Regions from separate parts of the Streptomyces sp. NPDC014894 genome, predicted to be linked through region 2. Evidence: riboswitches for the same ligand, from Rfam matches in the RefSeq annotation. Region 2 holds a riboswitch; the other holds the start of a gene.

Region 1 (15,304 bases), on a different contig from region 2:
CTTCTTCCTCGAGCCGCCTACCGGGAGGGAGGGCGATTCCCCGGCTCCGCGCCCACAGCTTCCGGGGACATGGCTGAGACGCGCGGACTCGGCGGGCCTCCGCCGCCACCCCGGATGGGTGATCAACCGCGCGAAGGTTCGACGCCTGACCTTAGTGACCCACTTGTGATCACTTCAAATCCTGCCGGGAAAAAACTTGACCGGACACGCATTCTTTACGTACTTCACAGCCGTGATGATGACTATGTGACGCTACGTCCCGTTCTTTTATGTCCGAATCGGGTCATGAGGTGCGCAAGTTGACATTGAGCCCGTTCGGTTGCGGGAGTTGACGTAGCTCCCGCCGATCCCGCGGTGAAGAACGGGCGGGAGACAGCACGGGAGAACGGGCGGGACGCCGGGGCGGGCGTGGCCGGGCGGTCGCGGCGCGAGCGACGGAACGCCGGATGCGGCGGAAGCGCGACGGAAGGCGGCCGGACGGGCCCGTCAGACCCGGGAGAGCCGCTTCAGCAGCAGCGCCGAGGCCACCGGACGCGCGCCCGCCTTGGCCACCCCGTCGGCGACCTCCCGGTCGGTGGAGACCACCACCACCGGCCGCCCCGGCGGCTCCGCCCGCACCAGCTGACGGATCAGCTCGTCCGCCGTCACCCCCGGCTTGGAGAAGAGCACCCGCACCCCGCGCGGCGGCGCGAGCAGCACCGGGGCCGCCAGCTCCGCGCCGTCGAAGACACAGGTGATCTCCGCGCCGGTCTGGGCGGCGAGCACCGAGAGCCCGCCGAGCAGCCGCAGCCGCTGCTTCTCCAGCGGCATCGTGGGATAGCCGGTCTTGGTCACGTTGTAGCCGTCGACCACCAGATGGGCCTGGGGCAGCGCCAGCAGCTGGTCGAGCAGGGCCGGATCGGTCTCGGAGAGCGCGCGGGCGGCGATGTCCTTGGGGGACATCCGGCCCGGCTCGACGGCGTCGACGGTGTCGGCGGGATGCACCGAGACGGGCGGCAGGGCCAGTTCGCGGCGCAGCCCCTGGGCCGCGTCCAGCACGGTGTCCAGCAGCAGCCGCAGTCTCATGTCCTCGATCGACCGGCCCTCGCGGGCGGCGCGGCGGCCCGCCTCCACGGCGGCCTCCGCCTCGCCGAGACGGGCCTTGAGCCGCCGGCTCTCGCTCTCGGCCGCCGACACCTGGGCCGAGGTCTCCGCCCGTACGGTCTCCAGCTCGGCGGTGGCCCGGCGCAGCGCGGCCTCGCCGCGCTTGATGTCGCTCTGGAAGCTGCGCACCTTGCGGCGCAGCGATTCGGCCTCCTTGCGGGAGGTCTCCAGCTCGGTGCGGAGCCGCTCGGTCTCGCTCTTGGTCAGCCCGCGCGCCTCGGTCAGCTCCTCGCGGAGCCGGTCCAGCTCGCGCCGGCCGGCCTCGTCGGCGCGCTCGGCGTCCGCGCGCTGGGCCTCCTCGCCCGCGGCGGCGACGAGTTTCACCCATCCGGCGGGCCGCAGCACATAGGCGGCGGCGGCCACGTCGAGGGGATCGGCCGCGGCGGGCGGGGAGCCGGCCGCCAGCGCGGCGCACAGCTCGGTCTGGACCTGGGTGAGCCGCTCGGCGATGCGCTGCCGGAAGACGGGGTCGCTCTCCAGCGCCGCCGCCATCGCGTTGCCCGCGAACTTGGCCCGCCGGGAGGGGGTGAAGCGGGCGTACTGCCGCAACTGGGCCGGGAGTTCTCCGACGGTGAGCCCGCCGAAGGCGTCCGAGACCAGTGCCACCACCCGGCGCCGGACGCCTTCCGGCAACGGCCGGTCGAGCGCCTCGGCGGCGTCACCGGCCGCACCGGCCGGTTCGGCGCCGCTGTCAGGCTGCTCCACGATCCGTCACCCCACTACCCTTCGCGCGGGCCCCGTCAGGAGTCCGCGCCCGGCCTGTCCACCAACTCGATCTTGTCCACGGCGTTGCACCAGCGGCAGCGCACGGACTCGATGGTCTCACTGAGCACCTCGCGCTCCTCGACCTTGGGCTCTCCGGCCAGGTCCAGATGGACGTATTCGACGACCTTCGACGAGCGGGTGACATCGAAACGGGTGAGATTGCCGCAGAGTGTGCAGCGCCAGCGGGTGTCAGCTGTCGGCGAGGGAACCGTCGTCATTTCGCGTTCTCTTCCGTTGTACGGATTTCCGGTTGCCGCGGTGCGCCGTCGAACTGCGGGTGTACTCCCCGTAACTCTATGGCCTCGCGGCTCTCCGGGGACACGGCGAGGCACTCTGTACCGTTCCATTCCGCTACGCCATGATCTGTCCATGGTTGATTGGCGGAACGTGGCCCTGGGCGCGATCCGGGGTGCGGCGACGGGTCCCACCGTGACGTACGGCCTGATCTCCCTGTGCTGCGCGGTCTTCCTCGTGAGTCCGGTGTCGGGCCTCAACCCCTCGTACGGGACCGGCGACGCGCTGTTGTCGGCCCAGAGCGCGTACTTCGAACGGTGGGGAGTGATCCCCGCCGAACTGATGAGCGGCGACCCCGGCACCCTGCTGACGCCGTTCACCGCACTCTTCGTCAGCGGGAACTGGCTGCATCTGCTCGGCAACATGCTCTTTCTCTACGTCTTCGGCGCGATGGCCGAGGAGCGCCTCGGGCAGATCGAGTTCCTGCTCTTCTACACCGCCACGGGATACCTCGCCCTCTGCGCCTACGCGGCGGCCAACGCCGGATCGGACCAGACGCTGGTGGGCGCCTCGGGGGCGATCTCGGGCGTGCTCGGGGCCTTCCTCTTCCTCTTCCCCCGCGCCAGGGTCACCAGTCTCTTCCCCTTCCTGTTCTTCCTGCCGCTGCGCTTCCCCGCCTGGATCGTGCTGATCTTCTGGTTCGCGCTCCAGTGGCTGGCGGCCTCGGGCGCGGGCAGCGGCGGGCCCGGGGTGGCGTATCTGGCGCATCTGGTGGGCTTCGGGGCCGGTTTTCTCTACGCATGGGGACGTTTTGGACGTAGGGCTAGAGTGAACTCCTCAGCAGCGGCCACCGAGGGAGAAAGCAAGCCGTGATCACCGCGATCGTGCTCATCAAGACCAGCGTGGACCGCATCCCCGAGATCGCGGAGTCGATCGCGTCCCTGGACAGCGTCAGCGAGGTCTTCTCCGTCACCGGGACCTATGACCTGATCGCGATGGTCCGGGTGGCCCGGCACGACGATCTCGCCGAGGTGATCCCGGGCAGCATCAGCAAGATCGCCGGAGTGGAGGCGACCGACACGCATGTGGCGTTCCGCACCTACTCACAGCACGATCTCGAGGCCGCGTTCGCGATTGGACTGGATTCCTGACCCCGGAACCCTCAAGATGAGGACTTCTTCATCTTCGTCTCATCCAGCGTCTCCCGTGGTCTGGCCACTATCGAACACATGGTCTTCTCTCATCGCATAGCGGCACTCGCCGCGGTCGTCGCGATCCCCCTGGGGATCGCGGTGACCAGCTACGCCCTCACCGACAGCCCCGACGACCGCAAGGTTCCCCCCAAGGTGGAACTGCAGACGAGCACGCCCGCGGGCTCGTCCGGCTCGCCGGGCGCGCCCCAGTCCCCGGAGCCCGGCTCCCCGGAGTCCTCCGCCGGGCCCTCCTCCCCCCGCCCCGTCCCCAGCGACGAGACGGTCACCACCCAGCAGCCGAGCACCCCCTCGCAGCCGGTGGACGAGACCGTGTCCGGGCCTCCGGTACGCGAGAACCCCCCGGGCGGCGGCGACGACAATGACGACGACGGCAACGGACAGGGCGACGACGGCCCGGGCGGCGACGACTTCGGTGACGACGGCTGACCCCGTACGCCGCTGGGTCTCCGCACGGCTGCGCATCATGCTCTGGCTGCTGCTCGTCATGACAGTGGCCCTGGGAGCGGTGGCCACGGCGACCCGCTCCGTACTGCTACGCGATGTTGACCACAGGATCAACGGCCTCCTGGTCCAGGAGGCCGCCGAGTTCGCCAACTTCGTCGCCCAGGGAGTGGACCCCAGCGACGGCAAGAAGTTCACCGACCCCAACCCGCTGCTCCGCGTCTTCCTGGCCCGGCAGTACGCCGACCCGGACGAGGAGCTGCTCGGCCTGGTCGGCGTCCCCGGCATGGCCCCCGCCAGCAAGGCCCAGGAGCGGGAGGCCAGGGCCTACCACCCGCTCGCCGACGACACCGCCTCGCGGACCGCGGTCTTCAACTCGCCGCACGCCACCGGCACCCTGAACCGCCCGCAGGGCGAGGTCCGCTGGGCCAAGGTCGAGATCGACTCCGGTCCCTCCCACGAACCGGCCGCCTTCGTCGTCGCCATCCACCCCAAGGGCGAACAGGACAAGGCCAACGACATCTTCCTGATGCTGCTCGCCATCTCCGGGGTCGCCCTGCTGATGACGACCGGCGTCGGCTGGGCCGTCGCCGGGCGCATCCTCCAGCCCGTACGGCTGGTCCGCACCACCGCCGCCCAGCTCACCGAGCAGGATCTGACCCGGCGCATCCCCGTCCAGGGCCGCGACGACATAGCCGCGCTCGCCGAGACGTTCAACGCCATGCTGGACCGGCTGGAGCGCGCGTTCGCCGCCCAGCGGGAGTTCGTCGACGACGCCGGCCACGAGCTGCGCACCCCCATCACCATCGTCCGCGGCCATCTGGAGCTGATGGGCGACGATCCGGGAGAACGGGAGGAGACCGTACGGATCGTCATGGAGGAGCTGGACCGGATGAGCCGCATCGTCGAGGACCTGCTGCTGCTCGCCAAGGCCGAGCGCCCCGACTTCGTCACCCCCGAGCCCGTGCAGCTCGGCGAGCTGACCGCCGACGTCTACGTCAAGGCGCGGGCGCTCGGCGAACGCGAGTGGAAGCTCGCCGGGGTCGCCGACGCCGAGGTCCATGTGGACGCGCAGCGCATCACCCAGGCCATGGTCCAGCTCGCCCAGAACGCCGTCCAGCACACCGTCCCCGGCCAGCGCGTCTCCATCGGCTCCCGCAGCCACGAGGACGGCATCGAGCTGTTCGTCGCCGACACCGGGCCCGGAGTGCAGCCGCAGGACGCCGACGTCATCTTCGAACGGTTCCGGCGCGGGACCGCCCGGCGCGGCGCGCGGGCCACCGGCGCGGGCCTCGGACTCGCCATCGTGAAGGCCATAGCCGAAGGTCACGGCGGGCGGGTCGAGCTGCGCCCCACCGACGGCGGCGGCGCCACCTTCGTCCTCGTACTCCAGAAGGAAGCGACCCTGTGAACCGGATACTCATCGTCGAGGACGAGGAGCGCATCGCCTCCTTCGTGGAGAAGGGGCTGCGCGCCAACGGCTTCACCACCACCGTCGTCGGAGACGGCGAGGCCGCCTACGACTACGCCGTGACCGGCGGCTTCGACCTGATCGTGCTCGACATCGGACTGCCCGGCAAGGACGGCTTCACCGTGCTGCGCCAGCTGCGCGAGGCCCGGGTCTCGGTGCCGGTGATCGTGCTCACCGCACGGGACTCCGTACGGGACACCGTCGCCGGGCTGGAGGGCGGCGCGGACGACTGGATGACCAAGCCGTTCCGCTTCGAGGAGCTGCTCGCCCGGGTCCGGCTGCGGCTGCGCACCGCGGCGCGCGCCCCCGAGGTGACGGTGCTGCGCAACGGCGAGCTGACGCTGGACCTGCGCACCCGCCGGGCCCGCTCCGGCGAGCGGACCGTCGATCTGACCGCACGCGAGTTCGTCCTGCTGGAGCTGTTTCTGCGCCATCCGGGACAGGTCCTCTCCCGCGAACAGATCCTGTCGCACGTCTGGGGCTACGACTTCGACCCCGGCTCCAACATCGTCGACGTCTACGTCCGCGCCCTGCGGAAGAAGCTGGGGGCCGGACGGGTGGAGACCGTTCGGGGGATGGGGTATCGGCTGCCCGAGTGAGACCGCCGGCCCGGGTCCGAGGACTCCGGGACCGCCCTCGCTCGGCCGTGCCCGGGGCCCATGGCCCCGGGCCCTCTTTTCGCCCGCTCCACGGGCCGCGCCGCGTGAAGTTCCTTTCATGAAGTGCTCATGGAGCGCTCACCGCCCGGGTGAAACCTTTCTCATGTGACCTTGAACCTGCGACAAGCGGCGACCCTGTGCGTGGCCCTGAGCATCTGCGCGCTCCTCATCGTCCCGGGGAACTTCCCGGGACTGAGCGGGGACGCCCGGATCACCCTCGCCGTATTCGCCCTGGCGACCTGCGCCTGGATCGGTACGCCGATCGACGACACCTACATCGCCCTCGGCGCCGGGCTCGCTCTCACCGCGACCGGGGTGATCAGCAGCGACGAGCTGTTCGGCACCCTCGGCGACGACACCGTGTGGCTGCTGATCTGCGCCTTCGTACTGGCCGCCGCGGTGGCGCGGACCGGGCTCGCCGGACGGGCGGCCGCCTTCCTCGTCGGCGGGGCCCGCACGGTGCGGCAGCTGGTTCATCTCACGACCGCGGCGCTCGTGGTCACCGCCTTCGCGGTGCCCGCCACCTCCGGCCGGGCCGCCCTCGCCATGCCGGTCTTCCTCGCGCTGGCGAAGGCCCTGTCGGACCGCAAGCGGCTGGTGGTGATGCTGGCGCTGCTCTTCCCCACCGTCATCCTGCTCTCCGCGGTCGCCACCCTGATCGGCGCCGGAGCCCACCTCATCACCGTGTCGGTGCTCTGGGAGGCGGCCGGGGAGCGCATCGGGTTCACCGAGTGGCTGATGATCGGTCTGCCGCTGGCGGTGGTCTCCTCCCATCTGGCCGCGGAGGCCGTGCTCTTCACCACCACCCGCCGCGCGGACCGCCTGGGCCCCGTCCACATCACCGCCGAGGAGATCCAGGAGCACAGCGAGAAGCCCGTCACCGGGCCCTGGGAGCCCGCCGAGACCCGCTGCGCCCTGCTGCTGGCCACCGTGGTCGCCCTGTGGTGCAGCGAACCGCTGCACCGGGTGCCGCCCGCCGTGGTGGCGCTGATCGGCGCCATAGTCGCGGCGTCGCCGGCCCTGGGCACCGTACGGCTCAAGGACGCGCTCAAGACCGTGCCCTGGTCCCTGCTGCTGTTCATGGCGGCGACCATGGCGATGGGCGTCGCGCTCGCCGACTCGGGGGCCGCGAAGTGGCTGGTCGGCGGGGTGCCGCTGGATCTGCCGCCGTGGCTCTTCCTGACGGTGGTGGTGGCGATCTCCACCGTGGCGCATCTGGTGCTCCAGTCCCGGTCGGCGAGATCGTCCGTCCTGGTGCCGCTGGTGGTCGCCGCGGCCGTCGGCGCCGGGGTCAATCCGGTGGCCGCCGCCCTCGCCTCCACCGCCGCCGCGGGCTTCTGCCACACCCTGCCCGCCTCCGCGAAGCCGGTGACCCTCTTCGCCGACATCCCCGGCACCCCCACCTACACCCCGCGCGATCTGCTCAGGCTCTCCGCCGTGCTGGCTCCGATGACCGCGGCGCTGGTGCTGCTGTTCGCGGTCGCCGTCTGGCCGCTGCTCGGTGTGCCGCTCCGCTGACGCGGACAACCCTCCCCTCTGTCAGGAGTACAAACGATGCTGAACCGATTCGCCGTAGCCCCCAGCGGTTTCAAGGAGTCCCTGTCCGCCCAGTCCGCCGCCGAGGCGATCGCCGAGGGCGTGCGCAGGGTGGTGCCCCACGCCGAGATCGATCTGATCCCCCTGGTCGACGGCGGCGAGGGCACCGCCCAGGCGCTGGCCACCGCGTCCGGCGGACGGCTGGTCCGGCTGCGGGCCACCGGGCCGACGGGCGAGCGCATCGGCACCCACTTCGCGCTCCTCGGGGACCGGGAGGAGACCGCCGTGGTGGAGATGGCGGCGGTCGCCGGGCTCTCCCTCGTCCCGCGCGATCTGCGCGACCCGGGCGCGACCACGACCCATGGCGTCGGCGAGCTGATCTCCGCCGCGCTCGACACCGGCGTCCGGCGGATCCTGGTGGGCTGCGGCGACTCGGGGACCTCCGACGGCGGGGCCGGCGCGCTCCAGGCGCTGGGCGCGCGGCTGCTGGACGCGGACGGCCGGGAACTGCCGTACGGCGGCCGGGAGCTGGGCCGGCTGGCCCGGATCGACGCCTCGGGGCTCGATCCCCGGCTGGCCGGGACCGAGATCCGGGTGGCCTGCAACCCCTTCAACGTGCTGTGCGGCGAACGCGGGGTGGCCAGGGTCTTCGGTCCGCAGAAGGGCGCGACGCCCGCGCAGGTGGAGCAGCTCGCGGCGGGCCTGGAGCACTGGGCCGACGTCCTCACCCGGGATCTGGACGTCCGGACCGATCTGTACGGCGGGCCCGGTACGGGGGCCTCCGGCGGTCTGGGCGCGGGGCTCGCGGCGCTCGGCGCGCAGCTGCTCCCCCGCTTCGACGTGCTGCTGGACCATCTGGACCTGGACGCCCGGCTGGCCCGCGCCGATCTGGTGCTGACCGCCGAGGGCGCGCTCGACCACCAGACCCCGCGCGGCAAGGTGCCGGCGGAGGTGGCGCGGCGCGCCAAGCTGTACGGGCGTGAGGTGCTGGCGCTGGCCGGGACCATCGGGGAGGGCGCGCATCTGGTGCGCTCGACCGGGGTGGACGCGTACAGCTCGATCCTGCCCGCGCCGGTCACGCTCACGGAGGCGCTCGGCCGCGGCGGGGAGTTCCTCACCGACGCCACCGAGCGCGCCCTGCGGATGATCCTGATCGGGACGCGGCTACCGGTTCACGCGGAGGCGGTGTCGGGGACGCAGCGGCCGTCCTCGGTGCGGTAGTTCCAGCGCGCGCCCTGGGAGACCAGCTCCCGCACGGCGCGTACGAAGCGCTCGACGTGCTCGTCGGGGGTGCCGGCGCCGAAGCTGACGCGGATCGCGTTGAGGGACTTCTCCCCCGGCTCGCTCTCCGGGGCGCCGCACTCGCCCGGATCCTGCGGCTCGCTGCCGAGCAGGGTGCGGACCAGCGGGTGGGCGCAGAAGAGCCCGTCGCGGACGCCGATGCCGTACTCGGCGGAGAGGGCGGCGGCGAAGTGGGAGCTGTTCCAGCCCTCGACCACGAAGGAGATCACTCCCACCCGGGGGGCGTCGTCGCCGAACAGCGAGAGCACCTTGACCTGCGGGACCTCGGCGAGACCGGCGCGGACCTCGGCGACCAGCCGCTGTTCGCGGGCGACGAGCGTGTCGAAGCCGGCCTCGGTGAGGGCCTTGCAGGCCGAGGCGATGGCGTAGACGCCGATGACATTGGGCGAGCCGGCCTCGTGGCGGGCGGCGGTGGAGTGCCACTCCACCTCGACGCCGCCGTCGGCGCGGCGGGCGACCTTGCGGGAGGCCCCGCCGCCCGCGAGGTACGGCTCGGCGCTCCGCAGCCAGTCGGCGCGGCCGGCGAGCACGCCGGAGCCGAACGGGGCGTACAGCTTGTGCCCGGAGAACGCGACCCAGTCGACGTCCAGTTCGCGCACCGAGAGCGGGTGGTGGGGCGCGAGCTGGGCGGCGTCCAGGACGATCCGGGCGCCGTGGGCGTGGGCGGCGGCGGCGAGTTCCCTCACGGGCCACAGCTCGCCGGTCACATTGGACGCGCCCGTGACACAGACCAGGGCGGGGCCGTAGGGGTCGCGGTCCGCGAGGGCGCGCTCCAGCGTGGTGACGGCCTCGGCCGGGGTGCGCGGGGCGTTGAGGTAGGTGACCTGGGCGTCGCGCCACGGCAGGAGCGAGGCGTGGTGCTCGGTCTCGAAGACGAAGACCTGGCAGTCGGCGGGGAGCGCCGCGGCCAGCAGGTTCAGCGAGTCGGTGGTGGACCGGGTGAAGACGAGCTGGTCGTCCTCGCGGCAGTCGAGGAATTCGGCGACGGTCCGGCGGCTGTTCTCGAAGAGGTCCGTGGAGAGCTGGGAGAGATAGCCCGCGCCGCGGTGGACGCTGCCGTAGTACGGGGCGTACGCGGCGACGTCGTCCCAGACCCGCTGGAGGGCGGGGGCGCTCGCGGCGTAGTCCAGGGCCGCGTAGGTGACCTCGCCGCCGGTGACCAGCGGGACGGTGACCTCGCGGCCGAGGACGGGGAGGGGGGCGCTGAGGGCGGTGTCGACGGCGGTGCTGGGGCGTGCGGACATGGCGGAATCTCCCGGCGGGACAGGCTGAATGGCTTCATGGACCCGGACGCGGGCGTGCGTCACCGCAGGGCGGCGTGCCGGGGGGTGCCTCGGGCGCGGCGGTCGCCGCGCGTGGAGGGTGTGCTGAAGAAGGGGCGTTCAGCCCTATCGCATTCGCTTGCTCACGAGACTGCTCCCTTGAGGACCAGGACCCCAGGGCGTGCAGGGGTCCGCGCTTGCCGCAGACCTCGCTGCCTACGGCCTGGTCTTCACCCGGGGCACCCCGCCACGGACGGAGGGTTGCCGGACAGCGGGCCGGGGCCGTAGTCGCTGTCGCTCATGACCTGCAAGGACGGTATGCCAACGACACTTGGCCGCGCAACCCTGTCCCGCATCCCGGAATCCGGCGCCCGCCCCGCGCCGACGCCGCCGTGACGCCCCGGCGGGGTGTCACGGCGGGGTGTCACGGCGGCGCGGCGGGCTCGGTCAGGCGTTGGTCGCGGCGACCCAGCGGTCGAGGGCGGCGGCGGCGGCGCCGGAGTCGATGGAGTGGGCGGCCCGGGTGACGCCGGCGGCGAGCTGGTCCTCCAGGGGGGCGTCGGCGGGGTCGAGGGCGACCAGCGCCGCCGCCGAGTTCAGCAGGACCGCGTCCCGCACCGGCCCCTTCTCGCCGGCGAGGACCCGCCGCGCCACCTCCGCGTTGTAGGAGGCGTCCGCGCCCCGCAGCGCCTCCACCGGGACCAGCGGGATCCCGATGTCCCGCGGGTCGAAGGCCTGCTCCCGCACCGAGCCGTCCCGTACCGCCCACACCCGCGACGTCGCCGTCGTCGTCAGCTCGTCCAGCCCGTCGTCGCCGCGGAAGACCAGCGCCGAGGAGCCGCGCTCCGCGAGCACGCCCGCGAGGATGGGGGCCATTCTGGCGTCGGCGACCCCGGTGGCCTGGGCCTTCACCCGGGCCGGGTTGGTCAGCGGACCGAGGAAGTTGAAGGTCGTACGGATCCCCAGCTCCTTGCGGGCCGCCGCCACATGCCGCAGCGCCGGATGGAACTTCACCGCGAAGCAGAAGGTGATCCCCGCCTCCTCCGCGACCTCGGCCACCCGCTCCGGGGTCAGCTCCAGATTGACCCCGAGCTTCTCCAGCACGTCGGACGCGCCCGAGGCGCTCGACGCCGCCCGGTTGCCGTGCTTGACGACCTTCGCCCCGGCGCCCGCGACGACGATCGCGGACATCGTGGAGATGTTCACCGTCTTCGCGCCGTCGCCGCCCGTGCCCACGATGTCCACGCTCGGCCCCGGCACCTCGATGAGCCGCGCGTGCGCGTACATCGTCCGCACCAGTCCGGAGATCTCTTCCACCGTCTCGCCCTTGGCCCGCAGCGCCACCGCGAATCCGGCGATCTGCGCGTCGGTGGCCGCGCCGCTGAGGATCCGGTCCATCGCCCAGGCGGTGGCGTCCGCGCTCTGGTCGCGCTGGTCGAGGAGCGAGTTCAGCACGCCGGGCCAGGAGAGGTCCGCCACGCTGTCGCCGCCTACCGGGGTCACAACGTTCATGGTCCGCTCCAGGGTCCAGCTGGGAATAAGGGTTAAGACTCCACCCTATCCAGCCCCGGGGACGGCGAAGAGCCCCGTCCAGTGCCTGGACGGGGCTCTCGCTGTGGCGATCGCGACGATCGGTTCAGGTGATCAGTGGTGGCCGTGGCCGCTGGTGATCTCCTTGTACTCCTCGGCGGTGGGCTTGGCGATCTGGTTCCCCTCGCCGTAGAAGCCCTGGCTCAGCTTGGCCTGGGTCTTCTTGACGAGCGACACCTTCCGCTCGACGCCGTTCTCGTCCACGGTCGGGCCGATCTCGATCGGCCGGTACTGCTCGTGGGCCGTGAGGCGGTACAGCTCACCCTGGCTGAGCGGCTCGTGCACCTCGACGAACTCACCGTGCGGCAGGCGCTTGATGATGCCGGACTCGCGTCCGTGCAGCACCTTCTCCCGGTCGCGGCGCTGAAGGCCGAGGCAGATCCGCTTCGTGATGATGAAGGCGATGACCGGTCCGGCGAAGAAGAAGATCCGGACGAACCAGGTGATCGCGTTGATCGACAGATTGAAGTGGGTCGCGGCGATGTCGTTACCGCCGCCGAGCAGCATGATGAAGTACGCGAACAGCCACGCCACACCGAAGGCGGTACGGGTCGGGGCGTTGCGCGGACGGTCCAGGATGTGGTGCTCGCGCTTGTCCCCGGTGACCCAGGACTCGATGAACGGATAGACCGCGATCGCGCCCAGCACCAGCGGGAAGACCAGCAGCGGGATGAACACGCCCAGGGCGAGGGTGTGGCCCCAGGCGTTGATCTCCCAGCCTGGCATCACACGGATCAGACCCTCGGCGAAGCCCATGTACCAGTCGGGTTGCGCGCCGGTGGAGACCTGGTCGATCCGGTAGGGACCGAGTGCCCAGATCGGGTTCAGCGTGGCGACCGCGGCGACCACCGAGATGATGCCGAAGACCAGGAAGAAGAAGCCACCCGCCTTGGCCATGTAGACCGGCAGCAGCGGCATGCCGACGACGTTCTTCTCGGTCCGGCCGGGACCCGGGTACTGCGTGTGCTTGTGGTACACGACGAGGATCAGATGGCCCACCAGCAGTCCGAGCATGATGCCCGGCAACAGCAGGATGTGGATCGAGTAGAACCGGCCGACGAAATCGTGGCCCGGGAACTCTCCGCCGAACAGGAACATCGAGATGTACGTGCCGATGATGGGCACGGACAGGATCGCGCCCTGCACGAAGCGGACACCGGTGCCGGAGAGCAGATCGTCCGGGAGCGAGTAACCGGTGAAGCCGGTGAACATGCCCAGGACGAGCAGCAGGAAGCCGAACAGCCAGTTGACCTCGCGCGGCTTGCGGAACGCGCCCGTGAAGAAGACGCGCATCATGTGGACCATCATCGCGGCGACGAAGATCAGCGCGGCCCAGTGGTGGATCTGCCGGATGAGCAGACCGCCGCGGACGTCGAAGCTGATGTCCAGGGTCGAGGCGTACGCCTCCGACATGCGCACGCCCTGCATGGGGACGTAGCTGCCGTGGTAGACGATCTCGTTCATCGACGGGCTGAAGAACAGCGTCAGATACACACCCGTGAGGATGATGATCACGAAGCTGTAGAGGCAGATCTCGCCCAGCATGAAGGACCAGTGGTCCGGGAAGATCTTCCGCATGTTGGCCTTGGCCAGGCTGTAGATGCCCAGCCGGCCGTCCGCCCAGTCCGCGACCCGTTCACCCGCGGGTGCTTTGCGCTCGGGGCGCTTGGTGTCAGTGGCAGTAGTACTCATCCGCGCTCCCAGAAGGACGCACCGACAGGCTCGTCGAAGTCGCCGAGCGCTTCGAGGTTGCCCTCCGCGTTCACACCGATCCGCAGCTGCGGAAGGGGGTGACCGGCGGGGCCGAAGATGACCCGGGCTCCGTCGGAGAGGTCGAAGGTGGACTGATGACACGGGCAGAGCACGTGGTGTGTCTGCTGCTCGTACAGGCTGATCGGGCAGCCGACGTGGGTGCAGATCTTGGAGAAGGCCACGATTCCCTCGTGGGACCACTCCAGCTCGCGCTTGTCCTTGATGTCGTCCGGACGGATCCGGACGATCATCAGGGCGGCCTTGCCGATCTGGATCTGGAAGTCGTGGGCGTCGTCCTTCAGGCCCTCGGGCATGGCGAAGACGAGCGAGCCGACGGTGATGTCCTCGGGACGCAGCGGCTCATGCGTGTTCATGTTGATGAGCTGCTTGCCCTTGGCCCAGAGCGTCTCGCGGAGCTTGCGCTCCGGCAGCGGGCCCAGGTCGCGCAGCAGCACCACACCGGTGAGCGGCACCAGCGCCAGCGCGCCGAACATCGTGTTCCGGATCAGCTTCCGGCGGCCGAAGCCCGACTCCTCGTTGCCGGCCGCGAAGTCGGCCAGCACCTGGGCCTTCACCTCGGGCGACGCCTCGATGGGGTGCCGGTCGTCGGCGACCTCCACGTCGGACATCAGCGTGCGGGCCCAGTGGACCGCGCCCGCGCCGATGAAGAAGAGGGCCGCGCCGAGCGTCCAGCCCAGCGAGAAGTTCAGCGCGCTCACCCGGCCGAAGGGCCAGATGTAGACGAGCTTGTCGACCGGGAAGGCGACGAAGCTGGCGATGAACGCGACCGTGGAGAGCATGGAGAGCGTGAACAGGAGCGCGACGGTGCGCTCGGACCGCTTGGCGGCCCGCTCGTCGATGTCCTGGATGCGCGGCTTGTGAGCCGGCAGCCCCGGGTCGTGGAACGGGTCCTCGTCCACACGCTGGGCCACGGCGGTGCCGCCGTGCCCTGCCGCGCCGTGCGCGGCGCCCTGCTCGACCGGCAGGTTCTCTTCTGGAATGTCTTGGCTACTCATGACTTCTTGGCCTTAGCGGTGTGGGCCGCGACCCAGACGGCGGTTGCGATCAGCGCACCCAGACCGAAGATCCAGGCGAACAGACCCTCACTGACGGGACCGAGCCCGCCCAGCGTCAGACCGCCGGGGCTCGATGCCTTGTTCGGGTCGTTCATGGTCTCGACGTAGGCGATGATCTCCTTCTTCTCCTTCTCCGGCATCACGCCGTCGGGGAAGGAGGGCATGTTCTGCGGGCCGGTCTGCATGGCCTCGTAGAGATGCTTGTTGCTGACGCCCTCAAGGGTGGGGGCGTACTTGCCTTCGGTCAGCGCGCCGCCCTTGCCGGTGAAGTTGTGGCACTGGGCGCAGTTGGTGCGGAAGAGGTCGCCGCCCCGGGCGACATCGGCGCCCTTCGGGCTGTACTGATCCTCGGTCGGCGTGATCGGACCGGCGCCCAGCGAGGCGACGTACGCCGCGAGCTGGTCGATCTCGGCCTGGGAGTAGATGACCTTCTTCTTCGGCACCTGTGCGCCGCGCTGCTGCGCCGGCATACGTCCGGTGCCGACCTGGAAGTCGACGGAGGCAGAGCCGACACCGACGAGGGACGGGCCGTCAGTGGTGCCCTCGCCGCCGGTTCCGTGGCAGCTCGCGCAGCCCACGGTGTACAGCTTCTTGCCCTCCTCGATGGCGAGGGACTGGGAGGTTTCATCGGCCTGTGCCTTGTCCGCAGGCGCGAACGCGGCGTACAGCCCCCCGGTGGCCGCCAGCGCGAGGAGTAGGACGACGACCGCCGCCAGCGGATGGCGTCGTCGTGCGGAGAGCTTTTTCACGGATTACCCCGGTGTCAGGATTTTCTGCGTCGATGCTTCTGGACTGTGTCTGCTTCGGGCGCGAGCGCCCACGCCCGTTACTTGATCATGTAGATCGTGGCGAAGAGGCC
Region 2 (15,304 bases):
GACTGTACGCATCCGGCGCGGGCCGGGAAATCGATGGAGCGGGCCAGGGCCCGGGCGTACCGTCGGGGCATGATCGAGGTCCCGGACGCGCTCGCCGACAGTCACCGTCTGCACGGGGGCGGGGCGAGCCGGGCCTTCATCGCCGGACTCCCCGGCCGGACCGCGCGTTTCCTCGATCGCTGGGAGCTGCGGCAGGACGGGCCGCCCCTGCACGGCATGGTCGCGCTCGCGCTGCCCGTCCGGGGCCGCGACGGCACGCCCGCCGTGCTCAAACTCCAGCCGCTGGACGAGGAGACCGCGGGCGAGGCGGACGCGCTGCGGATCTGGGACGGGGACGGCGCGGCCCGGCTGCTCGGCCACGATCCCGAGACCGGCACCATGCTGCTGGAACGGCTGGACTTCGGCCGCCCGCTCGCGGCGGAGCCGGACTCGCGCGAGGCGGTCCGGATCCTCGCGGAGCTGCTCGCCCGGCTCACCGCCGGGCCCGCGCCCGCCGGGATGCGAAGGCTCGGCGACCTCGCGGCCGAGATGACCCGCGACGCCCCGGACGCGGTGCGGGCGCTGGCCGACGAGGCCGGCCGGCGGCTGCTGCTGGACTGCGCGGCGGCCGTACGGGAGGTCGCGGACGAGCCGGGCGACCGGCTCCTCCACTGGGACCTGCACTACGGCAACGTGCTGGCCGCCGAGCGCGAACCCTGGCTCGCCATCGACCCCAAACCGCTCGCCGGGGACCCGGGCTTCGATCTCTTCCCCGCCCTCGTCAACCGGTACGACCCGGCCGAGACGCTCTGGCGGTTCGACCTGATGACCGAGACGCTGGGGCTGGACCGGGAGCGGAGCCGGGCGTGGACGCTCGGCCGGGTGCTCCAGAACGCCCTGTGGGGGCTGGAGGACGCCGACGGCGACGGCGAACTGGACGAGGAGCAGGCCGCGATCGCCAGGGCGCTGCTGGGACGCGGCTGACGCACCCCTGCCGGACGGCCCCGGTACGGGAACGGGGTGGCGCGCCCGATCTTGTCTCGGGCACCCTGACCTCATGATTCGTACAGCTGTCCCGGGGGACGTCCCCGCGATCCACCGCATGGTCCGTGAACTCGCCGAGTACGAGAAGGCCCTGGACGAGGTCCGCGCCACCGAGGAGCAACTACGCGAGGCGCTCTTCGGCGAGCGGCCGGCCGCCTTCGCGCACATCGCCGAGAGCGACGACGGCGAGGTCGTCGGATTCGCGCTCTGGTTCCTGAACTTCTCCACCTGGCGCGGCGTGCACGGGATCTATCTGGAGGATCTGTACGTCCGTCCCGAGCGCCGGGGCGGCGGGCACGGCAAGGCGCTGCTGACCGAGCTGGCCCGGATCTGTGTGGAGCGCGGCTATGAGCGGCTGGAGTGGTCCGTCCTGGACTGGAACGCTCCGTCGATCGACTTCTACCGGTCGCTCGGCGCGCGGCCGCAGGACGAGTGGACGGTGTACCGGCTGACGGACGAGGCGCTCACGGCGCTGGGGTCGTAGGCCGGTCCGGGCCGGGGCCCGCCGGGTCCGGTCGGGTGGCCGTCGGGTCGGGCCGGGTCCCGCCGGGTCGGGTCCGGTCGGGTGGCCGTCGGGTCCGGTCGGGCGGCGGTCCCGGTCCTGCGGGGCCTTCCGGGGGCTTCCGGGACCCTCCGGGCCCGGGGCGACGGGGGCCCCGGCCTCCTCGGGGCAGGAGGACGGGGTTCCCCGGGCTCACGGGATCAGGACGACCTTGCCGACGGTGTCCCGGGTCTCCATCGCGCGGTGCGCGCGGGCCGCGTCCGCGAGCGGGAAGCGGTGCACGACGGGCCGGAGCCTGCCCGCCGCGGCCTCCGCGAGGGAGCGTTCCTCCAGACCGCGCAGTCCGCCCTCGGCCCGCTCCAGCATCACCGGGCCGAGGACCATCTCGGAGGTGATCCCGCGCTCGGCCAGCTCCTCCTCGGGGAAGGTCAGCGGGGAGCCGCTGCGCAGACCCTCGCTCGCCCAGCCGAAGACGAGATGCTTGCCGCCCTTGGCGAGAAGGTCGACGGCGGCGCGGCCGGTCGCGCCGCCGACCGAGTCGAAGACGACGGTGGCGCGCCGCTCGCCCAGGTAGTCGCGGACCTGCTCGGGCCAGTCGGGCTGCTTGTAGTCGACGGCGATGTCGGCCCCGTTGGCCAGCACGCTGGCGACCTTGGTCGGCCCGCCCGCCAGGCCGACGGCGGTCGCGCCGGCGTTCTTGGCGTACTGCACGAGCAGGGTGCCGATGCCTCCGGCCGCCGCCGGGACGATCGCGATGTCGTCCTCGCCCAGCTCGGCGAATTGAAGGATCCCCAGTGCGGTCCGGCCGGTGCCGATCATGGCGACCGCCTCGGCCGGGTCGAGTCCGCCGGGGATCTCGTGGAGCCGGTCGGCGCCGGTGACGGCGAGTTCGGCGTATCCGCCGGGGGCCATGCCCAGATGGGCGACGACCGTTCTGCCGAGCCAGGCCGGGTCCGTGCCCTCGCCGAGCGCGTCGACCACGCCGGCGACCTCGCGGCCCGGGACGGTCGGCAGCTCGACCGGCGCGGGGTAGGGGCCCGCCATGCCCTCCCGCAGCGCGGTGTCCAGGAGGTGGACGCCCGACGCGGCGACGGAGATCCGCACCTGGCCGGGGCCCGGGACCGGGTCCTCGATCCGCTCGTGGACGAGGTTCTCGGCGGGGCCGAAGGAGTGGAGACGGATGGCGCGCATGACGGGCTCCCCTGAGTGCGGTGGTCGTGGTGTCGTGGACAACTGTTCATCCTCAAGGAAGCTTGAGGTCAAGGGGCGAGCCCGCCCGGTTCGCGCCGCCTCCCTGAGCCCGCCCGGTTCGCGCCGCCGCCCTGGCCCGCCGGGACCGTGCCGCCTCCCTGAGCCGCCGGGACCGTGCCGCCGCGCCGGCCCGCCGGGCCCGCCCCCGCCCGCTCCCTCAGCAGCGACACCGCCCGCAGCGCGCTGCTGAACGACACCTCGCAGAGCAGCCCCGGTGCCGCGACCTGGTCCCCCACCAGATACACGCCGTCGCCCCGGTCGATCGCGGGCCGGTCCCGCCAGGTGGTCCCCGGCCGGTCCAGCGCCCCCGTACGCCCCTGGGAGAGCGCCTCGCGCCGCCACTCCGAGCGTTCGCGCCAGCCCGGGAAGCCCAGATCGAGCAGGGCCTCCGCATGGGCGACCCCGTCCGCCTTCGACCGGCCGGGGGCGATCGGCAACTGCCCCTGGACCAGGGAACGGCCGGCCGGTGCGAGCGTGCGGTCCTGGGCGGTGAAACGCTCCAGCCAGCCCGGCGCGTCCAGGTCGGAGACGATGAACGCGTCCTTCCGGCCGGTGCGCAGCGCCAGGTCGACCAGGACGGCGCGACCGCTCTCCCAGCGCAGGGAGTCGTCCTTCAGCAGTCCGCGCGCGGCGTCCAGCGAGGTCGCGACGATCACCGGACCGCTGTTCCCGGGCAGGGCCTCCACCCGGGACCCCGTCTCCACGCGCACGCCCAGATCCAGCGCGCGGCGCGTCATCCGGTCGACGATCCCGCCCCAGCCGCCGCGCGGGTATCGCGCCTCCGGCGGCAGACCGGCGGCGCGCCGCAGCCGCTCCTGCACGAAGGCGGCGGAGAGGGAGCCGGGGTCGTGGTGGAAGAGGGCCACCCCGACGTAGTGGGCGGCGGCCCGCGCGCCCGCCTCGCCGACGCGCGCCGCGCCCCAGCTCAGGAAGTCGGCGTCGACGGGGGCGGATCCCGGTCGGCTGCGCGCCAACCGCACCACGGCGAGCGGCGGGAACCGGCGCAGCGCGCCGCCGTGCCGGAAGCGGAAGCGGGCCCCCTCCAGCGGGGGGATCGCGGCGAGCGGGCCGATCAGATTCCGGCCGGCCAGCCAGGCCCAGTGGGGGCCGCCCCGGTAGAGGGCGTGCGGGCCCTCGTTGGTCCGGTACGGGCCGTCGGCGGTCCGGGCCCGGCCGCCCGGGGCGCGGTGGGACTCGTACAGCGTGACCCTGAATCCGGACTCGGCGGCGGCGATGGCCGCGGTGAGCCCGGCGAAGCCGCCGCCGACGATGGTGACGCGGTGCATGGCTGCCCTTTCCTCGTCCTCGGGGAGCTGTCGGGTGCTCCGGGAAGAGAGACGGGCGGCGGGGCGCGGTTTGTGACATCGCGCGGCGCGGACCGCGATGCGGCGCGCGGGGGCGTACGAAGGGGGCGGCCCCGGGACCCGGCGGCGCGGGCGGGGGACGCGCACGGCGGCCGTGCGGGAGGCGTACGACGGCGGCGCGTGCGGCCGGGGTGCGCGCGTGCGGCCGGGGTGCGCGCGGGCGTACGGCGGGGTCGCGCCCGGGCCCGTCAGATGCGCGGGAAGCGCGCCATCAGGTCCCAGACGACGGGGTTCTCGCCGAGGTCCTCGTGCAGATCGGTCAGATCCGCGATCACGTCCTGGAGGAAGTCCCTCGCCTCACGCCGCAGCTCGCTGTGGCTGAAGCTGAGCGGCGGCTCGTCCCGGCGCATCCAGTCGGCCTCCACGTCGACCCAGCCGAATCGCCGCTCGAAGAGCATCCGGTCGGCGGACTCGGTGAAGTCCAGCTCGGCGCGCTGGGGCGCGGCGGCCCTGCTGCCCCTGGGGTCGCGGTCGAGGCGCTCGACGATGTCGCACAGGGCCCACGCGAAGTCGAGGACCGGGACCCATCCCCAGGCTGTGGAGACCTCGCGGTCGGCCTTGGTGTCGGCGAGATAGACGTCGCCGCAGAAGAGGTCGTGGCGCAGGTCCGTGGTGTCGGCCCGGCGGTAGTCGGTCTGCGGGGGGTCCGGGAAGCGCGGGGAGAGGGAGTAGCCGATGTCGAGCACGCTCCCGATGGTGTCACGCCCGCCGCCGGTGCACGCTCCCCGGGCCCGGCCGGACCCGGGGAGCGCGGCCCGGCGGACGGCGGACGGGGCGGGTCCTCGGCGAAGGACCCGCCCGGCCTGCTCAGAAGCGGTTGGGCTGGGGGAGGAGCGGGGAGGAGGGGGCCGTTCCCGACTTACGGGGGGCCGGGGCGGTGCAGGTGGTGTCCTTGGCGGGGAGCTTCCCGGTGGTCAGGTAGTCCGTGCCCGCCTTGTCCGCGCAGGCGCTGCCGCCGAAGAGGTAGACGCCGTGGCCCTCGCCGTTCTTGACGGTGACCATCTTCGCGCCGCGCATCGCCTTGCGCAGTCCGAGACCGGCGGAGAGCGGGGTCTGCGAGTCCCACTCGTTCTGGATGATCAGCGAGCCGACCTTGTTGTCGACCTTGGTCGCGGCCTCGCCGGACTTGTTCCAGAACGCGCACGGCTTGATGTTGGACGCGAAGTCCCCGTACAGCGGGTAGCGCGCCTTGTCGCGGATCGCGTCCTTGCGGTAGCGCTCGGTGTCGCGCGACCAGGCGGCGGAGTTGTCCCCGCAGGCGACGGCCCAGAAGACCGCGTCACCGTTGTCGGCCGGCGCGGGCTTCAGGAAGGCGGGCCGGGGGGCCTGCGGCAGCGGCAGGGCACGGCCGGAGGTCTTCTTCGCGGAGGCGTACTTCTTCAGCTCCACGACGATGTCGGCGGCGGCGCGCACATTGAAGAACTGCTGCCGCATGATGTCGCGCAGCGCGTACCCGTCGTACTTCTCGCCCTCGATGTCGATCGGCTTGCGGTCCGCCTGCGCGATCAGGTCCCAGAAGGTCTTGCTGACCTTCGCGGGCGAGTTTCCGAGCTTGTACGTGGCGGAGCGCTCCGCCGTCCACTTCGTCCACCGCTGGAAGGCGGGCTCGACGCCCTCGGCCCACACCTGGATCATGCCGCGCCAGGCGAGCTTGGGGTCGACGGCGCTGTCCAGGACGAAACGGCCGGTCTGCTTCGGGAACATCTGGCCGTAGACGGCGCCGAGGTAGGTGCCGTAGGAGTAGCCCAGGTAGTTCAGCTTCTTCTCGCCGAGGACGGTGCGGATCAGATCCATGTCCCGGGCGGTGTTGCGGGTGGTGACGTGCGGGAGCTTGTCCCCGGCCTTCTTGCGGCACTTGTCGGCGACGCCCTTGGCCCAGGCGACGTCCTTGGTGAAGGTCTTCGCCTGGTACGGGCGTGGCCAGCGCATGTCGCCGTCGGAGAGCCCGCAGCTGATGGCGGCGGACTGGCCGACGCCGCGGGGGCTGAAGCCGATGAGGTCGTACCGCTCCGTCACGGACTTGGGCAGCGCCCCCTTCAACTCCAGCGGCAGGCTGAGACCGTCCCCGCCGGGGCCGCCGGGGTTGGAGAGCAGCACGCCGTGCCGCTTGCCCTTGACGCTCGTGTTGTAGCGGGATATCGCCACGTCTATCTTCTTGCCGCCCGGCTTGGCGTAGTTGAGCGGCGCCTTGATCTTCGCGCACTGGAACGCGGCGGGCAGCTCCGGGGAGCACCGCTTCCACGACGGCTTCTGCTTGGCGTACTGGGCCAGGGGACTCGCGGGGGCCGGGGCGGCGTTCGCGGTGGTGGCGACCGCGGGGGCCAGCGTCGCCATGACGCTCACCGCCAGCACGGGCACGAGTCGTCGTCTCTGCATCGAGTACGTCCTTAAGGGCAGTTGAACGGGTCAGGGCTGACCCTCTCGCGCCGTCCGGCTCCGGTAAACATCCGGCCGGACGGTCATTCGCTACGCCTCAGGATGGACGCCGCCGCGAGGAATCGTTCGCGCGGGGTAGCGGTACGGGGGCGAAAACCCTTTAAGGAAGGGGCTCCTGGGGCGCCGCCCCGGCCAGCAGCCCGGCCAGCTCCCTGACCCGCGCGACCAGCTCCGGGGGCTCGTGCACCTCGAAGCGGAATCCGAACAGCGCCACATACAACGCCAGTTCGTCCAGCGAGTCGGAGCCCGCGTGGAGGACGCAGCTGTGCTCGTCGACCTCCTCCAGGACGCCCGTCGTCGGCGGGATCCGCTCCGCCGCCGCCGCGATCGGCGCCCGCAGGGTGAACCGGCCCCGGTAGCGGTACGCCGAGGTCGAGATCCCCCGGGCCGTATGGCCCGCGAAGCCCCCCTCCGGGGCCTCGCGCGGGGTGAAGCGCGGTCCCGTCGGGACCCGGGGGCGGAGCCGGTCGACGCGGAAGGTGCGCCAGTCGTCGCGGTCCAGGTCCCAGGCGACGACGTACCAGAGGCGGCCGGTGTGGACGAGCCGGTGCGGTTCGGTGCGGCGGACGGCCTGCTGTCCGTCCCGGTCGGCGTAGTCGAAGCGGAACTGCTCGCGGGCGCGGCAGACGGCGGCCACCGCGGTCAGTACGGCGGGGTCGACGGCGGGTCCGCCGGACGGCAGGGCGTCCATGACCGACTGGAGGGTGTCGACCCGGTGCCGGACCCGGGCGGGGAGCATCTGCCGGAGCTTGGCGAGCGCGCGCAGGGAGCTTTCCGCGATGCCCGAGACGCCGCCGGCCGCCGCGGCGCGCAGACCGACGGCGACGGCGACCGCCTCCTCGTCGTCCAGCAGCAGCGGCGGGAGCTTGGCGCCCGGGCCCAGCCGGTAGCCGGCCGCGCCGGGCGTGGCGTGCACGGGATAGCCCAGCTCGCGCAGTTTGTCGATGTCACGGCGGACGGTACGGGGATCGACGCCGAGCCGGGCGGCGAGCTCGGCGCCCGGGGCGTCGGCCCGCTCCTGGAGCAGGGAGAGCAGCCGGAGGAGTCGGGCGGAGGCGGCGGTCGGCATGACCTTCCAGAGCTGGGGCGGAAACTGTCCTAGGCGGATCCTACGGTGGTGTCATGACGAACGACGAAGCCATCACCCCCTTCCGGATCGACGTCCCGCAGTCCGAGCTGGACGCGCTGCACGCCCGGCTGGACACCGCCCGGTGGGCCGCCCCGCTGCCCGGCGAGGTGACGGGGGAGCGGGCGGGGAGCTGGGGCGCCGGGGTCCCGTCCGGCTGGCTGCGCGAGCTGGCCGACTACTGGCGGCATGGCTACGACTGGCGCCGTGCCGAGCGCGAGCTGAACGGTTTTCCCCAGTTCACCACCGTGATCGACGGCCAGCGGGTGCACTTTCTCCATGTGCGCTCGGCCCGGCCGGACGCCACCGCGCTGATCCTCACCCACGGCTGGCCCGGCTCGGTGGTGGAGTTCCTCGATCTGATCGGCCCGCTCACCGACCCGGTCGCCCACGGCGGACGCGCCGAGGACGCCTTCCATGTGGTGATCCCCTCGCTGCCCGGCTTCGGCTTCTCCGGCCCGGTCGCCGACGCGGGCTGGGACACGGCGCGGATCGCCCGGGCCTGGGCGGAGCTGATGCGCAGACTCGGATACGAGCGGTACGGCGCGCAGGGCGGCGACATCGGCGCGGCGGTCGCGCCGGAGCTGGGCCGGGCCGAGCCCGGCCGGGTCGTCGGCGTCCATGTGAACGGCGGCCCGGGGCCCATGCCCCCGATGCCGCTGCCGGAGGAGGAGCGCGCGGCGCTGACCCCGCTGGAGCTGGACCGGGCGGCGCGGATCGAGGCCTTCATGGCCGAGGAGTTCGGCTATATCTCGATCCAGTCCACCCGCCCGCAGACCCTCGCCCACGGACTGGTCGACTCCCCGGTCGGACAGCTGGCCTGGATCATGGACAAGTTCCGCGAGTGGACGCATCCGAGGACGGCGCTGCCGGACGAGGTGATCGACCGCGACCGGCTGCTGACCAATGTGATGCTGTACTGGCTGACCGGCACGGCGGGCTCGGCGGCGTACGTCGGGTACGCGCAGGAGTCCGGCTGGGGCGAGGCGGCGGAGAACTCCGGCGTGCCGACGGCGGCGATCGTCTTCGCGCACGACGTCGGCATCCGGCGGTACGCCGAGACCGAGCACACCATCACGCGCTGGACGGATGTGGAGGGCCGGGGCGGGCACTTCGCCGCGCTGGAGGAGCCCGCGCTGCTCACCTCGGACATCAGGGAGTTCTTCCGCCCGCTGCGGTGACCGCGGGCGGATCACCGCGGCGGGCGGCCGGCGGGAGCGCCGCGCCGGGCCCGCCGGCCGCGAGCGGGCCGCCGGCCGCCGACCGTCCGCCGCGACCGGCCTGGACCGTCCGGCACGCCGAAGGGCGGCACCCCCTGGGAGAGGGGTGCCGCCCTTCGTACTGCTGGAGCTGCCGATCCGCGGGGGATCAGAAGTCCATGTCACCGCCCGGCATGCCGCCCGGAGCGCCGCCCGCGGCGGCCTTCTCCGGCTTGTCGGCGATGACGGCCTCGGTGGTCAGGAACAGCGCCGCGATGGAGGCCGCGTTCTGCAGGGCAGAGCGGGTCACCTTCGCGGGGTCGATGATGCCTTCGGCGATCATGTCGACGTACTCGCCGGTCGCGGCGTTCAGGCCGTGACCGATGGGCAGGTTGCGCACCTTCTCGACGATGACGCCGCCCTCGAGACCGCCGTTGACGGCGATCTGCTTGAGCGGGGCCTCCAGCGCGAGCCGCACGGCGTTCGCGCCGGTCGCCTCGTCGCCCTCGAGGTCCAGCTTCTCGAAGACCGAGGAAGCCTGGATCAGCGCCACGCCGCCGCCGGCGACGATGCCCTCCTCGACGGCCGCCTTCGCGTTGCGAACGGCGTCCTCGATGCGGTGCTTGCGCTCCTTGAGCTCGACCTCGGTCGCCGCGCCGGCCTTGATGACGGCCACGCCGCCGGCCAGCTTCGCGAGGCGCTCCTGGAGCTTCTCGCGGTCGTAGTCCGAGTCGGAGTTCTCGATCTCGGCACGGATCTGGTTGACCCGGCCGGCGACCTGGTCGCTGTCGCCGGAGCCGTCGACGATGGTGGTCTCGTCCTTGGTGATGACGACCTTGCGGGCGCGGCCCAGCAGGTCCAGGCCGGCGTTCTCGAGCTTGAGACCGACCTCCTCGGAGATGACCGTGCCGCCCGTGAGGATGGCGATGTCGTTCAGCATCGCCTTGCGGCGGTCGCCGAAGCCCGGAGCCTTGACGGCGACGGACTTGAAGGTGCCGCGGATCTTGTTCACGACCAGCGTGGACAGAGCCTCGCCCTCGACGTCCTCGGCGATGATCAGCAGGGGCTTGCCCGACTGCATGACCTTCTCCAGCAGCGGAAGGAGGTCCTTCACGTTGCCGACCTTGGAGTTCACGATCAGGATGTACGGGTCGTCCAGGGACGCCTCCATACGCTCCATGTCGGTGGCGAAGTACGCCGAGATGTAGCCCTTGTCGAAGCGCATGCCCTCGGTGAGCTCGAGCTCCAGACCGAAGGTCTGGGACTCCTCGACGGTGATGACGCCTTCCTTGCCGACCTTGTCCATGGCCTCGGCGATCAGCTCGCCGATCTGGGTGTCGGCGGCGGAGATGGAGGCGGTCGAAGCGATCTGCTCCTTGGTCTCCACGTCCTTGGCCTGCTCCAGCAGGGCACCGGAGACGGCCTCGACGGCCTTCTCGATGCCGCGCTTGAGGGCCATCGGGTTGGCGCCGGCGGCCACGTTGCGCAGACCCTCGCGGACGAGAGCCTGGGCGAGAACGGTCGCGGTGGTGGTCCCGTCGCCGGCGACGTCGTCCGTCTTCTTGGCGACTTCCTTGACCAGCTCGGCGCCGATCTTCTCGTACGGGTCCTCGAGCTCGATCTCCTTGGCGATGGAAACACCATCGTTGGTGATCGTGGGCGCGCCCCACTTCTTCTCAAGGACGACGTTGCGGCCCTTGGGACCGAGGGTGACCTTGACGGCGTCGGCGAGCTGGTTCATCCCGCGCTCAAGGCCGCGCCGCGCCTCCTCGTCGAACGCGATGATCTTTGCCATGTGAAGTGTCCTCCACGGACTGGTGGGAAGCTCTGGCCGGACCGCGCTGGCGCCCGCGACGGACGGTCTGCGCGCCGTGTGGTTCTCTGCCCCACCGGCCCGCGGACCTCACCTACTCGATCCATGTTCTGTCACTCTCACTAGGAGAGTGCTAACGCCAATGATTAGCACTCGACCCCTCCGAGTGCAAGCGCCTTCGGGAGAACCGGCCCCTCGGGCGGTCCCCCGGCCGGCCCCCCGAACGCCTCGAACGCACCCCGGACGCCTCCCGCGCCCCCGTGCGCGGACCCCACACACATGTGGGGTCCGCACCCCGTTTCCGGGATGCGGACCCCACATGCGTGAGCGCGTCGGTGGCCGATCGCGTCGCAGGTGTCGCAGGTGTGGATCGGACCGCGGGATCAGACCGCGAGCTTCACCATGTCCGCCTGCGGACCCTTCTGTCCCTGCGAGATTTCGAACTCGACTCGCTGACCCTCCTCCAGGGTGCGGTATCCGTCCATCTGGATCGCGCTGTAGTGGACGAATACATCCGCACCACCGTCGACCGCGATGAAGCCATACCCCTTCTCCGCGTTGAACCACTTGACGGTGCCCTGAGCCATGCCTAACTCCCCTATTACTGGCCCTTGCGCAGGACCGCACCTCGCGGACCCGGGTCAGACCTCACCCGCCGTGAACCGCCCCTCCAGTGACGGAGGAAGGCCCCACAGGTGTGCGCCGGAACGCGTCGACCGCGGCTGAATGTATCTGCCCAACTGCCCTCTGCAACAGGTCAATCGGACGAGAAATCAGGGCATGGCCGATCCTGAAATTAGCCTGAATTCAAGAAATTCCGGGGCAAGTCGGGCCCGGCAAAGGAGACTTAAGAGACAAATCAAGCGCACACATTGGCTGCTTCTTATCGCGCGCGGCGCATTCTCATATGCCAGGGGGCGCGCTCAGCCGAGGGGCGTTCCCCAACTGTAGCGCGTTCAACCCTGCAGAATTGCCCCCTCCGTTTCTCTCCCGGAGGGGGCAATCGATGGGACGGCGGGCGGGCGCGGCGAACGCCCGGCGGATCAGCCTCCGGCGACCGCCGGAATGATCGAGATTCCCGCGCCGTCCGGCGTCGCGGTGGAGAGTCCCTGCTCGAAGCGGACGTCGTCGTCGTTGACGTACACATTCACAAAGCGGCGCAGCTTGCCCGTCTCGTCCAGGACGCGCGCGGCGATCCCCGCGTGGTTCTTCTCCAGGTCCGTGATCACCTCGGAGAGGGTGGCGCCCTCGGCCGTGACCTCGGCCCGGCCGCCGGTGTAGGTGCGCAGAATGGTCGGGATACGGACGGTGACGCTCATGTTCAGCTCTCCCAGGGGTTTCAGTGGGCCAGGCCGGCGTCGCGGAACGCGTCCAGGCTGGGGCGGATGGTCGCGCTGGGTCCGGTGGTCGGGGCCACCGCGTCCAGGGTCTTGAGGCCGTCTCCGGTGTTCAGCACGACCGTGGTCAGCGACGGGTCGAGCAGACCGGACTCGATCAGCTTGCGGGTCACGCCCACGGTCACCCCGCCCGCGGTCTCCGCGAAGATGCCCTCCGTACGGGCCAGCAGCTTGATCGCGTCCACGATCTCCGCGTCGGTGACGTCCTCGACCGCGCCGCCGGTGCGGCGGGCGATGTCCAGGACGTACGGCCCGTCGGCGGGGTTGCCGATCGCCAGCGACTTGGCGATGGTGTCCGGCTTCACCGGGCGCACCACGTCATGACCGGCCTTGAAGGCCGCCGACACCGGCGAGCAGCCCTCCGCCTGCGCTCCGAAGATCTTGTAGGGCCGGTCCTCGACCAGCCCCAGCTTGATCAGCTCCTGGAGCCCCTTGTCGATCTTGGTGAGCTGGGAGCCCGAGGCGATCGGGATCACGATCTGATCGGGCAGCCGCCAGCCGAGCTGCTCGCAGATCTCGTACGCCAGCGTCTTGGAGCCCTCGCCGTAGTACGGGCGGAGGTTGACGTTGACGAAGCCCCAGCCCTCGCCGAGCGGGTCGCCGATCAGCTCCGAGCAGAAACGGTTCACATCGTCGTAGTTGCCCTCGATGCCGACCAGTTCGCCGCCGTAGACGGCGGCCATGACGACCTTGCCCTGCTCCAGGTCGTGCGGGATGAAGACGCAGGAGCGGAAGCCCGCCCGCGCCGCCGCCGCGCCGACCGCGCCCGCCAGATTCCCGGTGGAGGAGCAGGACAGGGTGGTGAAGCCGAAGGCGCGGGCCGCCTCGACGGCGATCGCGACGACGCGGTCCTTGAAGGAGTGCGTCGGGTTCCCGGAGTCGTCCTTGACGAACAGACCGCCGGTCACGCCCAGTTCACGGGCGAGGTTGTCCGCCTTGACGAGCTTGGTGAAACCGGGGTCCAGGCTCGGCTTGTCCGCCACGTCGGCGGGGACGGGCAGCAGCGGCGCGTACCGCCAGATGTTCTCCGGACCGGCCTCGATCCGGGCGCGCAGCGCCTCGGGGCCGTCGGAGGGAAGGTCGTAGGCGACTTCCAGGGGGCCGAAACAGGAAGCACAGGCGAAGATCGGGCCCAGTTCGAAGCGCTCACCGCACTCGCGGCACGACAGCGCCGCGGCGGGGCCGAGATCGACGGAGGCGGCGGGGGTGACCGGGGTGGCGGGATCAGTCTGCACAGGCATGGAGGGAGGCCCTTTCTCCTCATCTTTCCCATGGCGAGGCTCGCCATGAGACGGATTTGGCACCTTCCCGAGCCGGGAGCCTCACGCGCTGAACAGCGACTGAGACCGGCTGGAGGGTTGCCGGGGCTTCAACGGGCCGTATCCCTCTGCCCCTCTGGATGAGCGGTATTCGATTGTGGAACGCGGGACCGACCCCGACATGCGACGGGCGTCCGCGTTGTTCAAGACTGTAACCGAAGGCATGGACGGTTGAGATAGTCGTCCGCACCGCGAGATGCGTCACAGGGCTGCTGTGGGGAGTGGGTACACGTGCTCGATGAAGTGGAGCACTGGCTGACCAGGAGGTCCTGGTCGGCCGCCGACCGCCCGCTGCCGAGGCTGCTGGCGGCCAAGCGGTCGGCGTCGGCCACCGTGAGCGTGGTGCTGCCCGCGCTCAACGAGGAGGCGACGGTCGGCGACATCGTCACCGTCATCCGACGGGAGCTGATGGGGTCCGCCGCGCTCGTGGACGAGCTGGTGGTGATCGACTCCGGTTCCACCGACCGTACGGCCGAGACCGCCGCCGCGGCCGGGGCGCGGGTGGTGCACCGGGACGCGATACTGCCCCGGCTGCCGGCCGTCCCCGGCAAGGGCGAGGTGCTCTGGCGGTCGCTGATGGTGACCCGCGGTGACATCGTGTGCTTCGTCGACGCGGATCTGCGGGACTTCTCGGCCGACTTCGTCTCCGGGATCGTCGGACCGCTGCTCACCGATCCGCGGGTCGACTTCGTCAAGGCGATGTACGACCGCCCCCTCGACGACCTCCCGGGGCAGGGCGGCCGGGTCACCGAGCTGGTCGCCCGCCCGCTGCTCAATCTGCACTGGCCGCTGCTGGCCGGGTTCGTCCAGCCGCTGGGCGGCGAGTACGCGGCCCGGCGCTCGCTCCTGGAGCGGCTGCCCTTCCCGGTCGGCTACGGGGTGGAGCTGGGGCTCCTGGTGGACGCGCTGCGCGCGGTGGGCCTGGACGCGCTCGCCCAGGTCGACGTCGGCTCCCGCAAACACCGCCACCAGGACGGGCAGGCGCTCGGCCGGATGGCGGCCGCGATCTACCGTACGGCGCAGCTCAGGCTGGAGCGCGGCCATCTGGTGCGGCCGTCGCTGACCCAGTTCGAGCGCGGCGCGGACGGCTTTGTGCCGCGTACGCATCCGGTGGACACCGAGGAGCGGCCGCCGATGCGGGAGATCCGCGAGTACACGGCGCGTCGCGCGGCCTGAGTCCGGTCCGCTCGCCGAACATCCTAAATATGAACTATGCGCGTCATGCCGGTCATGTCCGCCGCATTCGTCGTGTCCGTCGTGTCCGTCGTGTCCGTCGAGACCCTTGCGGGGGGCGGGCCGGCCGTGTCCGCCGGATGGCGGCGGCGCCGGTCGTCGCCCTGCTCGCCGGCGCCGTTCTGCACGGCCCGGCGGCGGCCGACGGCCCGGCCGCCCGCGGCGGCGGAGCGGGGGCCGGCGCCGGGGCCGAGCGGCTGTGGCTGCTCGGCGGGCTCGCCCTGAGCCTCGCCGCCGCCGCGGTCGTCGCCTTCGCGGCAGCGCGGGGCCGCCGCCACGAGTGAACCGGGCGGGGGCGCGCCGGGCCGGCGCGGGCGAGCCGCCCGGGGCCGCGCGTGAGCCACTCGCCCCCGCGCCCGACCCGCCCGCCCCCGCGCCCGACCCGCCCGGTGCCGCGCCTGACCCGCCCGCCCCCGCGCCCGACCCGCCCGGTGCCGCGCCTGACCCGCCCGCCCCCGCGCCCGACCCGCCCGGTGCCGCGCCTGACCCGCCCGGTGCCGCGCCTGACCCGCCCGGTGCCGCGCCTGACCCGCCCGCCCCCGCGCCTGACCCGTCCGGCGTCGCGCCCGACCCGCCCGCCCCCGCGCCTGACCCGCCCGCCCCCGCGCCCGACCCGCTCGGTGCCGCGCCTGAGTCCCCCT

Evidence for each region. Region 2 has a riboswitch for S-adenosylmethionine ahead of thrC (threonine synthase). Riboswitches for the same ligand answer to the same signal wherever they lie in the genome.
Region 1: it holds a riboswitch for S-adenosylmethionine, as region 2 does, so the genes downstream of both, ACF089_RS14590 (aminotransferase class V-fold PLP-dependent enzyme) here and thrC (threonine synthase) in region 2, are expected to answer to the same signal.

The regions. Positions count from the first base shown of each region.
Region 1 is NZ_JBIBWD010000005.1:208,720-224,023, reverse strand. Features, by position in the region: gene ACF089_RS14635 (NYN domain-containing protein) at 487-1,848, opposite strand; gene ACF089_RS14630 (hypothetical protein) at 1,884-2,126, opposite strand; gene ACF089_RS14625 (rhomboid family intramembrane serine protease) at 2,278-3,015, shown strand; gene ACF089_RS14620 (Lrp/AsnC family transcriptional regulator) at 3,012-3,293, shown strand; gene ACF089_RS14615 (hypothetical protein) at 3,372-3,782, shown strand; gene ACF089_RS14610 (ATP-binding protein) at 3,769-5,208, shown strand; gene ACF089_RS14605 (response regulator transcription factor) at 5,205-5,867, shown strand; gene ACF089_RS14600 (SLC13 family permease) at 6,033-7,445, shown strand; gene ACF089_RS14595 (glycerate kinase) at 7,482-8,684, shown strand; gene ACF089_RS14590 (aminotransferase class V-fold PLP-dependent enzyme) at 8,636-10,009, opposite strand; SAM riboswitch class IV at 10,216-10,333, opposite strand; gene trpD (anthranilate phosphoribosyltransferase) at 10,475-11,539, opposite strand; gene ACF089_RS14580 (cytochrome bc complex cytochrome b subunit) at 11,672-13,309, opposite strand; gene ACF089_RS14575 (Rieske 2Fe-2S domain-containing protein) at 13,306-14,385, opposite strand; gene ACF089_RS14570 (c-type cytochrome) at 14,382-15,194, opposite strand; gene ACF089_RS14565 (heme-copper oxidase subunit III) at 15,272-15,304, opposite strand, start outside.
Region 2 is NZ_JBIBWD010000012.1:103,533-118,836, forward strand. Features, by position in the region: gene ACF089_RS26965 (aminoglycoside phosphotransferase family protein) at 70-963, shown strand; gene ACF089_RS26970 (GNAT family N-acetyltransferase) at 1,037-1,507, shown strand; gene ACF089_RS26975 (zinc-binding dehydrogenase) at 1,718-2,716, opposite strand; gene ACF089_RS26980 (FAD-dependent oxidoreductase) at 2,785-4,062, opposite strand; gene ACF089_RS26985 (hypothetical protein) at 4,329-4,826, opposite strand; gene ACF089_RS26990 (alpha/beta hydrolase) at 4,948-6,516, opposite strand; gene ACF089_RS26995 (helix-turn-helix transcriptional regulator) at 6,677-7,645, opposite strand; gene ACF089_RS27000 (epoxide hydrolase family protein) at 7,699-8,883, shown strand; gene groL (chaperonin GroEL) at 9,071-10,696, opposite strand; gene ACF089_RS27010 (cold-shock protein) at 11,098-11,301, opposite strand; gene ACF089_RS27015 (MoaD/ThiS family protein) at 11,758-12,033, opposite strand; gene thrC (threonine synthase) at 12,054-13,352, opposite strand; SAM riboswitch class I at 13,369-13,517, opposite strand; gene ACF089_RS27025 (glucosyl-3-phosphoglycerate synthase) at 13,662-14,606, shown strand; gene ACF089_RS27030 (hypothetical protein) at 14,744-14,947, shown strand.